2 regions of the Polaromonas sp. SP1 genome follow, and region 1 is predicted to be linked to the other one. Evidence: riboswitches for the same ligand, from Rfam matches in the RefSeq annotation. Region 1 holds a riboswitch; the other holds the start of a gene.
What was found. A riboswitch is a leader RNA that binds a small molecule or an ion and turns the genes downstream of it on or off. The one in region 1 is predicted to bind glycine.
Positions count from the first base shown of each region.

Region 2: another riboswitch for glycine. It lies ahead of gcvT (glycine cleavage system aminomethyltransferase GcvT); the one in region 1 lies ahead of DT070_RS05390 (D-amino acid dehydrogenase).

Region 1 is NZ_CP031013.1:1,127,417-1,132,276, reverse strand. It holds gene DT070_RS05400 (DinB family protein) at 57-590, opposite strand; gene DT070_RS05395 (DUF1737 domain-containing protein) at 587-796, opposite strand; gene DT070_RS05390 (D-amino acid dehydrogenase) at 867-2,180, opposite strand; glycine riboswitch at 2,302-2,421, opposite strand; gene DT070_RS05385 (GrpB family protein) at 2,605-3,147, opposite strand; gene DT070_RS05380 (hypothetical protein) at 3,301-3,780, opposite strand; gene DT070_RS05375 (alpha/beta hydrolase) at 3,777-4,508, opposite strand; gene DT070_RS05370 (CaiB/BaiF CoA-transferase family protein) at 4,508-4,860, opposite strand, start outside.
Region 2 is NZ_CP031013.1:4,404,574-4,409,433, reverse strand. It holds gene gcvP (aminomethyl-transferring glycine dehydrogenase) at 1-318, opposite strand, end outside; gene gcvH (glycine cleavage system protein GcvH) at 448-813, opposite strand; gene gcvT (glycine cleavage system aminomethyltransferase GcvT) at 874-2,073, opposite strand; glycine riboswitch at 2,100-2,203, opposite strand; glycine riboswitch at 2,225-2,340, opposite strand; gene DT070_RS20670 (hypothetical protein) at 2,360-2,929, opposite strand; gene DT070_RS20665 (TRAP transporter large permease) at 3,273-4,550, opposite strand; gene DT070_RS20660 (TRAP transporter small permease) at 4,547-4,860, opposite strand, start outside.

The DNA of each region.
Region 1 (4,860 bases):
GTTGAAAAAAGAGGGGGCGAGGTAGCGCGCTAAGCAGCTTTCCTGATAAGAAAGCGTTACAACTTCCCTTTTTCATCTGCAGCGCCAGCCGCATCAATCTTCCCCAGCAGCCACTGCAAACCCGCCAAATGCTGCTGGTCGTGGCTGCACAAATAGTGCACCAGGCTGCGCAGCGTCAGCGCGCCGTAGCCTTCGAACTCCGCCGTGCGGTCCAGCTGCTGCGGTGTGATGCCCGCCAGGATCGCCATCGTCTTCACACGCGCGGCGCGAAACGCCGCCAGCACTTCATTCGCATCGGCGTGTGCGTAGTCGCGTTCCTTTTCCAGCACGTAGCCGTCCAGCGATTCCAGCAGCGGATTGTTTTCTGCCAGCGTGCGCTGAATCCGCACGTGGTAGCCGTCGATCTCGATGTCCCGCACATGGCAAACCTGGCCCAGTGCCGTAAAAGTTTCGCTCGGAATGCCGTCCCATGACGGCGGCGTCCAGTCCTTGTGGCTTGGCGGAATCGCGTCGTAGAACTGCTCCAGCTGGCGCGGGAAATCCGCCATCGCCTGCAGGGTGGCGGGGTTCAGGGGCAGGGCGTTGCTCATGCCTTGCCGTTGCGAACTGCAGGCCACAGCACCGCCTGCGCCACGATCACACGCTCGCCGTTGAAGGTTGCCGCCGGTGAGCCGTAAAGCTCGTAACCCAGCGCGAGGGTTTCACTCACCCGGTGGCAAAAGCTCGCGTCGTCCGGGCCGGTGAGGAGGCGGTAGTGCGGAAGGCCGTCGGGCGGCGTGGTGGCAGGTGATGTCATTGGCTGCAGTGGCTTGATGAACGGAGGGCGATATTACCGTTTCCGCTCATCTGATGCAGCCGCTCGCCGATCAGGCCTTCACCATCCCCGGCAATGCCATCACGCGCCCCGCCTTCGGCATGCCGGTAAACGCAAAGTCCACCTCCGGCACGCGCCCGCTCACGATGTCCGCGATCGCCGCGCCCGAGCCGCAGGCGTGCGTCCAGCCCAGCGTGCCGTGGCCGGTGTTGAGGAAGACGTTGGATGCGCGGCTCTTGCCGATGTACGGCACGTTGCTCGGCGTGGCCGGGCGCAGGCCCGTCCAGAACTGCGCGCCTTCGCCGTCCGTCATCTCGGGGAAGAGCTGCTTCACCCGGCGCACGATGGCATTGCAGCGCACCAGGTTCAGCTCGGTGTTGTAGCCGTTGAGTTCGGCCGTGCCGGCAATGCGCAGGCGATTGCCAAAGCGCGAGAACACCAGCTTGTACTCGTCGTCCGTCAGGCTGACCTGGTAAGAGGCCGCTTCGTTGATGACCGGCAGCGTGACCGAGTAACCCTTGGCCGGGTAGATGCGCAGGCTTTGCCCCAGCACCTTGGCCCACTGCGCGCTGAAGGCGCCCAGGCACATCACATAGGCGTCGGCCTTCAGCATCTCGACCTTGCCGCCGGCCTCACCGCGGCCCATCGCGACTTGCACACCATTGAGTTGCCCCTCTGCGGCATCCAGCCCCAGCACGGTGGTGTTGTACAAAAACTTCACGCCCGCCTGCTCGCAGCGCGCGGCCAGCGCGGTGGTAAAAGCTTGCGCATCGCCCGACTCATCGCTCGGCGTCATGCTGCCCCCCACGATGCTGCTGCGGCATTGCGCCAGCGCCGGCTCAATGGCCACGCACTCGTCGGCGGTTTTCATGTCCAGCTCGCAGCCGTGCTCGCGCATGATGCGCGCCGGTTCCTGCGCGGCGTCGTACTCGGCCTGGCTGGTGTAGAAGTGCAGGATGCCCTTGGTCTGCGCGTCGTATTGCAGGCCCAGCTCGGCACGCAGCTTTTGCAGCGCGCCGCGGCTGTACATGCCCAGGCTCACGATTTGTTTGATGTTTTCTGCGGTGCGCGCCGGCGTGCAGTTGCGCAGAAACTCCAGGCCCCACAGCCACTGGTTCACATCGGCCCGCAGCCTGAAGAGCAGCGGCGCATCTTCACGCGCCAGCCATTGCAATACCTTGAGCGGTGCGCCCGGGTTGGCCCAGGGCTCGGCGTGGCTCACCGATATTTGCCCGCCGTTGGCGAAGCTGGTTTCCATCGCGGCCGCGCCGCGGCGCTCGACCACCGTCACCTCATGACCGCGTTGCGCCAAATACCAGGCGGTGGTGATCCCCGTGACACCCGCCCCCAAAACCATGACTTTCATGGCGAATCCTTTTTTCAAGCAGAACATTGCAGTTGCGCAAGTGCTGCAGGGTCTTGGGGGGTGCGTGATTCAAAAAAGAAACGTGGCAACCGCCAAGCATCGCCTGTCAGCATGCTTGCGGCCGCTTCCACTGTCCTTGGTACCTGAGAGATTCAGCCGTGCTTGATGTCTATGACAAGCATCGGCTTTGCTCCTTCGGTGCGCTGCACATTGCGTGCGGCGTCTCTCCAGACGGCTGTGTGTTCCGGGCAGTACGGGACCTGAGCGATTATGGAAGTTTGCGCCTTCGGTGGCTGCCTTTGCGGGCAGCGCTCTCCTGCTTGAACGGGTTTGAATTTACCACCGAAGGCGGTTTTGCCAAGCGTGGATGGGGCCTTCAGTACTGGTCTAGCGGAGTGATTCAGAACCTTAATAGTAGAAGCGCTCAGCCCTTGCTGGCCGCCTGCACAAACGCGGCCTTGGCATCGGTGTAAGCCTCACGGTCGCGCGGGTGCTTCGCCGCCAGCTCCGCCTTGAGGGCGGCATAGCGCGCGGCCAGCGCCGCATCCGCACGCAGTGCGTCGCGAAAGCGCAGGCGCCCGGCCCACACATCGCCGCCGTGCACCACGATGTGCAAATGGTGCGTGCGCCGCCCGTCGGCCCAGCGCATCAGCCATTTGCGGTCGTTGAGTGAGGCGTTGAACTCCGCCGACGTGGTGTAGCCGTTGGCGCACAGCGGCGCCAACAGCGCCTCGGCCGCCGCCATCGATTCGACCCCGGCCAGCATGTCGATCACCGGTTTGGCCGCCAGGCCCGGCACCGCCGTGCTGCCGATGTGCTGGATGTCGATCAGGCGCGCCGGAAGCTGCGGCGCGAGCAGCCGCAGCCGGTCCCGCTCGGCGGCAAACAGGCCCGGCCAGCGCGGGTCATAGGGCTGCAGGCTCACTTCCTCGTGAATGGCGGCAAGCAGGGAATTGGGGCCAGTCATGGTTGGGAAGAGGGCAGATTCTGGTTCAGGGCGGCCAAAGGAGTATTAATGATAAAAAAGGCATCTAGCCCAATACCCGCCTTGACTAGCAGCTATCAAAATAATAGCAAATGAAGTTTCTGCCCGGCGGCAGCCTCAACGGCCGGGTGCTGGCTAAAGCGCCCTTACCGCCCTGCGCGCCTCTGCCAGCCGCGCATCCAGGTAGGCACCATAAAAATCCACAGACGCCAGGCCCACCAGCCGCTCCGCCAGTTCTTGCCCAGCCGGGCCGAGAAACAGCACTGTCGGCGTGAAGCCCGCCTTCCATGCCGCGACTTGCGCGGCGGCTGTCGTCACCTTGCCGTCAAAGCCCGTCAGCGGCGTGATGCGGTCGCTGATGTTGAGCTGCCAGGCGTGCATGCTGCCCTCACGCTGCGCCGGCAACAGGTAGTTGCGCCGCACCAGCTCGCAATACGGGCAGCCGGGCAGGCTGACCAGCAGCACCAGCGGCTCTTTTTTCAGTGCCGCGATGCCGGCAGCCGCCGGCAACGATGCGGGCACCGGCAATGCCGTGTCTGCCGCCCGCGCCAGCTGCGGCAAGGCCAGGCTGCCCGCCAACGCGGCGGTGAACTGGCGGCGGCCGAGCAAATTCATTCGGCGCTTTCCAGCAGGAATTTTGTCAGCGCCGCAGGCTCGCTGATCATCGGGTCGTGCCCGGTCTTGATCTCGACCACCCGCGAATTCGGCAGCCACGCGCCGTCCCAGAATTTCGGGTCCTGCACACGCAGGCGGCTGGGTGCAATGGTCGCCAGCGCCGGGTCCACACAATTGACAAAGGTGCGCGGCACCGCCGCCACACGCTTCACATCAAAGTGCAGCGGCGCCTGGTAGGTGTTGCCTGGGTGCGGCGTCTGCCGGCGTTTTACCCATGCATGGTCGGCGTCATGCAGGCCAAACACCTCCGGGTCAGGCGGCGGAAAGCTGAAGTTCGGCGACGCCTGCGCCGCCGCCATGCGCTGCTGCTGCGTCGCGCTGGCCTGCGTGCTGCTCCAGCTTTCGCCGGGCTTGGGCACCACCGCATCCACATACACCAGGTGCTTGATGCGCTCGGGCATGCGGTCAGTCACCGCCGTGCCGATCATGCCGGCGTACGAATGCACGGCGAGGATGACGTCATGCAACTCTTCCGCTTCGATCAGGTTGATGACGTCGTTGATATGCGTGTCGAGGTTGATCGCGGGCGAGAGCAGGTGCGCGCGCTCGCCCAGGCCCGTCAACGTGACGGCGTACACGCGATGGCCTTGCGCCTGCAGCGGGGCGGTGACGCGTTGCCAGCACCAGCCGCCATGCCAGGCACCGTGCACCAAAACAAAATTTGCCATCAGATCACCTTTATGTGTTTGAGTTCAGACAGCTGCGCGTCCGAATAGTTCAGCAGCTCGCGCAGCACTTCATCCGTGTGCTGGCCCAGCAGCGGCGGCGGCAAGTCGGTGCGCACCGGCGTCGCGCTCATGCGGATGGGGCTGGAGACGAGTTTCAAATCGTCCTTCACCGGGTGCTGCCACTCGGTCACCATCTTGCGCGCCTCAATTTGCGGATCGGCAAACACCTCCGCCAGGCTGTTGATCGCGCCACACGGCACCTTCGCCGCCTCCAGCGCGCTCAGCCAGTCGGCCTTGCTGCGCGTCTTCATCACCGCCTCCAGAATCGGCACCAGCTGGCCGCGGTTCTGCA
Region 2 (4,860 bases), 1.2 Mb from region 1:
GATGTTGCGCAGGATCACGCCCGGCGTGTAGGTGCCGTAATAGCCCTGGCCGATGAAGTTCTTGAACACCTGGTTCTTGGCCGCAATGGCCTTGAGCTGCTTGAGTGCGGCGGCTTCGGTGACAGGCGCGGGAATGGCCATGGCCGTGCTGCGTGCAATCGAGCGCGGCACGATGCCTTCGACCAGCGCGCGGCGCGAGGCCGAGCCCACGATGCTGAGCATGTGGATTTCGTCGGCTTCGTCAATGCCGATGTGGCGGGCAATGAATTCGGAAGGGTTTTCAAGATCGCCCAGCGGCTTGGCGGATTGCATCAACATATCGGGTCCTAGAAACGGGAGGGTAAACATTCGCTAGCCGACGTGCGCAGCGCCGGGCCGCCCCAAGCAAGCACAGCCCCCTCGGGGGGCAGCGTATTACACGAAGTGAAAAGCGTGGGGGCCATATCTTCAGGCAGCGAAGGCGGTGTAGCGTGTCTCGTCCATCAGCGCGTCCAGCTGCGAAGGTTCAGACAGCTTGATCTTGAAGAACCAGCCGGCGCCCATCGGGTCGCTGTTGGCCAGCGAGGGGTCGTTTTTCAGGGCTTCGTTGATTTCGGTGACTTCGCCGCTGACGGGCATGTACACGTCGGCGGCGGCCTTCACGGACTCCACCACGCCGGCGGTTTCTTTCTGGGCGAAGGTGGCGCCCACTGCGGGCAGGTCCACAAACACCACATCGCCCAGCGCGTCCTGCGCGTGCACCGTGATGCCGACGGTGGCGATGTTGCCTTCAATCTTGAGCCATTCGTGGTCTTCGGTGTATTTGACGGTCATGAGGTTCTCCAGGGGTTGAGTGAGCAGAAACTAAAACTAAAACTAAAACTCAAAAAATGCTTAACCGCGGTAGTAGCGGGCGGGAACAAACGGCATGGCGGCGACTTCCATGGGCACAGCCTTGCCGCGCACCATCGCGTTCACGCGCGTGCCCAGGGCCGCGAATTCAGGTTTGACATAGCCCATCGCAACCGGCTGGTTGACCGTGGGGCCGAGCAGGCCGCTGGTGACTTCGCCAATCACGGCGCCGTCGGTGCTTTGCAGTTCGGTGTGGTCGCGCACCGGCACGCGCTCCAGCGCCACCAGGCCGACGCGTTTGCGGGTGAGCAGCGCAGGGTCGGCCAGTTGCGCCAGAATTTTGTCGGCGCCGGGGAAGCCGCCGGCGCGTGCGCCGCCCGTGCGGCGAATCTTTTGCATGGCCCAGTTGAGGCTGGCTTCCACCGGTGTGGTGGTGGTGTCGATGTCGTTGCCGTAGAGGCACAGGCCCGCTTCGAGCCGCAGCGAGTTGCGCGCGCCCAGGCCGATGGGTTTGACTTCGGGCTCGGCGAGCAGCGCGCGTGCGAGGGTGTCGGCCTGCGTGGCCGGCACCGAGATTTCAAAGCCGTCTTCACCGGTGTAGCCGCTGCGGGTGATGAAGCAGTCGCAGCCGGCCACGGTGAATTGCCCACCGGTCATGAACACCAGCTTTTCGACGCCCGGCGCCAGCCGTTGCAGGGCGGTGACGGCCTGCGGGCCCTGCAGCGCCATCAGCGCCATCTCGGGCATGGGAATGACCTTGCAGCGCGAGCCGATTCGGGCCTGGATGTGCGCGATGTCGCCCACCTTGCAGGCGCCGTTGACGATCACAAAAAGATCGCCACCGTTGGCGTAGTCGCGGTTGAAGAACATCAGGTCATCGATGATGCCGCCGTCGTCATTGAGCAGCAGGCCGTAGCGCTGCTTGCCGGCGGGCAGGTCGATCACATCGACCGGGATCAGCGACTCCAGCGCGGCAGCCGCATCGGCGCCCACCAGGCGCAACTGGCCCATGTGGGACACATCAAAGAGGCCGGCGGCCTGGCGTGTATGCAGGTGTTCCGCCATCAGGCCCGCGGGGTATTGCACCGGCATGGAATAGCCCGCAAAAGGCACCATGCGCGCGCCGAGCTCCACATGCAGGCCGTGCAAGGGCGTTTTCAGCAGGGTTTCAGGGGCGGCGGAAGCGGCGGAAGGGGTGGACGAATCGGACAAGGCATTCTCCGGGGGGGCAAACACGGTCATGGCAAGAACATGTTCTCGATCCATGGGCTGCCCCTGCTGTCCACTTTACCTGAGAGATTCACCCGGCGATGCGGGTTTGCTCCTTCGGTGGGCTGCCTGTGAAAGGCTGCCTCTCTCCAGTAGGGAACGCCGTGCCGCGTGGTGCGCCGCAGGGCGGTTGCCAGTCCTTTTGCCTGAGCGTTCAGTGCGACTCAAGGGGGGTGCCCCAGGGTGCTCGTGCGCCTTCGGCGGTTTTCGCTGAGGAAAACTCTCTCCTGACCCCGAGGAGTGTAACGGAAGGAGGTTCTCAGGCCGCCTGGTGATGCGGCAGCAGCATGGCGATGCGTTCGCTGATGGAGTCGGCGCGTTCGTGGCCGGCGATTTTTTCGATTTCCTCGATCATCTCGCGCGAGGCGGCCAGCATGGTCTCGCGGTCTTTGGCGTTGCGCAGCGCTTCGCGAAAGCGCTCAGCCATCTCCGGGTTGCGCCGGGCGAACATGCGCTCGCAGATGTCAAACAGGAACATCCGGGTCGTGGCGAGCGAGCGCTTGCCCTCAAACTGGTCGGCCGAGACCTGGATGGCCTGCGTCGTTTCCGGGCTGGGGAAGTCTTTCAGCTGGGCGGGCGTGGGTTTTGGCGCGGGCGGGGCCGCAACTGCCGGGGCAGGCGCTGCCGTTTTCCCGGGATGCGCTTCCAGAAAGCCTTCGCGCAAAAGCCGCAGGGCAATGGCCTCGCCGTCGCCGTCAAACAGCGGGCGGAAATCCTGGGCGGATTTGCTGCCGTCGGCCATCAGCAGCAGGGTGCGCTCGCGCTGGCCTAGCGTTCTCACGCCAGGCTTGAGCTCGGCGCGGGCACGGTCGGTTTTGTGGAGCTGCATGGATTTCATCCTCACATGAAAGTAGGGGCCTGTTAACGCTATTTATGCAAATGCGAATGGGGTGAAAACGGCGCCAATCAAGGCGCGCGACGAATCCCAGACCGGGAGTCTGGGTGAGGAGCGCAACGCGGAGTGGCGCCGTTTTCACCCCATTCCCTCCGGGTTGCGATCAAAAAGGCCTTGCGCGGCGTTGCAAAGCCTTGACGGGGTCTACCCCGCCTGCGTTTTGCGCCTTGCTCAAGGCCTTTTTGACTCGCAACGCATCTTGCATAAATAGCGTTAACAGGCCCTAGAGCATCGCCCCCGCAGATGACAGAGTCGTGAAACCCCGTCTGAAAATAAGCTATTTGGCGTACACCAGGTCACGCAGGCCCAGCGATAACTGCGGTACGTAAGTCACCACCATCAGGCAACCCAGGATGACCAATACGAAGGGCAGCAGGTACGGGATGATGCGGTCCAGCGATATTTTGGCGACGGTACAGGCTGCGAACAGGTTCACGCCGAATGGCGGCGTGATCATGCCCAAGGCAAGGTTGACCACCATCACCAGGCCGAAATGCACCGGGTCGATGCCGAAATGCACGGCCACCGGCGCCAGGATGGGCGCCAGCACGATGATGGCGGCGCTGGTTTCAATGAACATACCGATGACGAAGAGAGCCGCGTTGACGCCCAGAAGGAAGAGTGCGGGCGACTGCAGAACGGCCTCAAGCCAGCGGCCAATGGCATCCGGCACGCCGGCTCGGGTGATCAGAAAGGCGAACAGCCCGGCGTTGGCGATGATGAACATGATCACGGCGCTGGAGATGACCGATTTGCGCAGGATGACGTAGAGGTCTGCGAGCTTGATTTCGCGGTAGATCACGATGCCGACAACCAGCGCATAGAACACCGCCACCGCAGACGCTTCGGTCGGCGTGAAAATCCCGCCGTAAATGCCCCCCAGGATGATCACCGGCATCAGCAGCGCCCAGCCGGCCTGCCAGGTCGCCTTGCCAAAGCTCAGGCGGCCGTCGCCGTCGTGCTTGCCCCAGCCCTTCCAGCGGCAGTAGAGGTGCACGAACAGCATCAATGCACAACCGATCAGCAGGCCCGGGCCGAAGCCGGCGATGAAAAGTTCACCGATCGAGACTTCTGCGCTCACGCCGTAAAGAATCATGGGGATGGACGGCGGGATGATCACGCCCAGCTCCGCACTGGTGGCCTGCAGGGCTGCGGCGTAGGCGGTGGGGTAGCCGTGCTTGATAAGCGCCGGTATCAGGATGGCGCCGATGGCAAAAGTGGTGGCCACGGACGAGCCGGACACAGCCGCAAAAATCATGCAGGTGAGCACACAGGTCATGGGCAGGCCGCCCTGGACGCCGCCCACAATGCTTTTGGCGAATTCGACCAGCCGGCGCGAGATGCCGCCGGTTTCCATCAGGTTGCCGGCCAGGATGAAGAAAGGGATCGCGGCCAGCGGAAACTTGTTGATCGAGGAGAACATCTCCTTGACGGAGATCAGCATGTTGGCGTTGGAGGCCTGGATGCCGAAGATGGACGCCAGGCCGATGGACACGGCCACGGAAACGGTGAGCGCAAAGCACAGCACCATCGTTGAAATCATCACTGCGGTCATTGCGCCGTCTCCAGTTCATTGCGTTGCGGGTCGATCAGGTTGCCGATGATGCCGATCACGCAAAACATGCCGCCCACGGGCATGGCCACATAGCCCCAGAACATTGAGATGGATTCGAGGCCGGCCATGGACTGCACGCGGCCGCGCAGCGAGTAGTCCCATCCCCACCAGACGATGACCGCGATCAGGGCCAGCGCGGCCAGGCAGACCAGCCAGTCCAGCACACGCCGCACGCGCGGAGGGCTCCAGCGGTAGAGCACATCCACGCTGACCATGGCGCCTTGCCGGAAGGCCATGGGGATGCCCATGA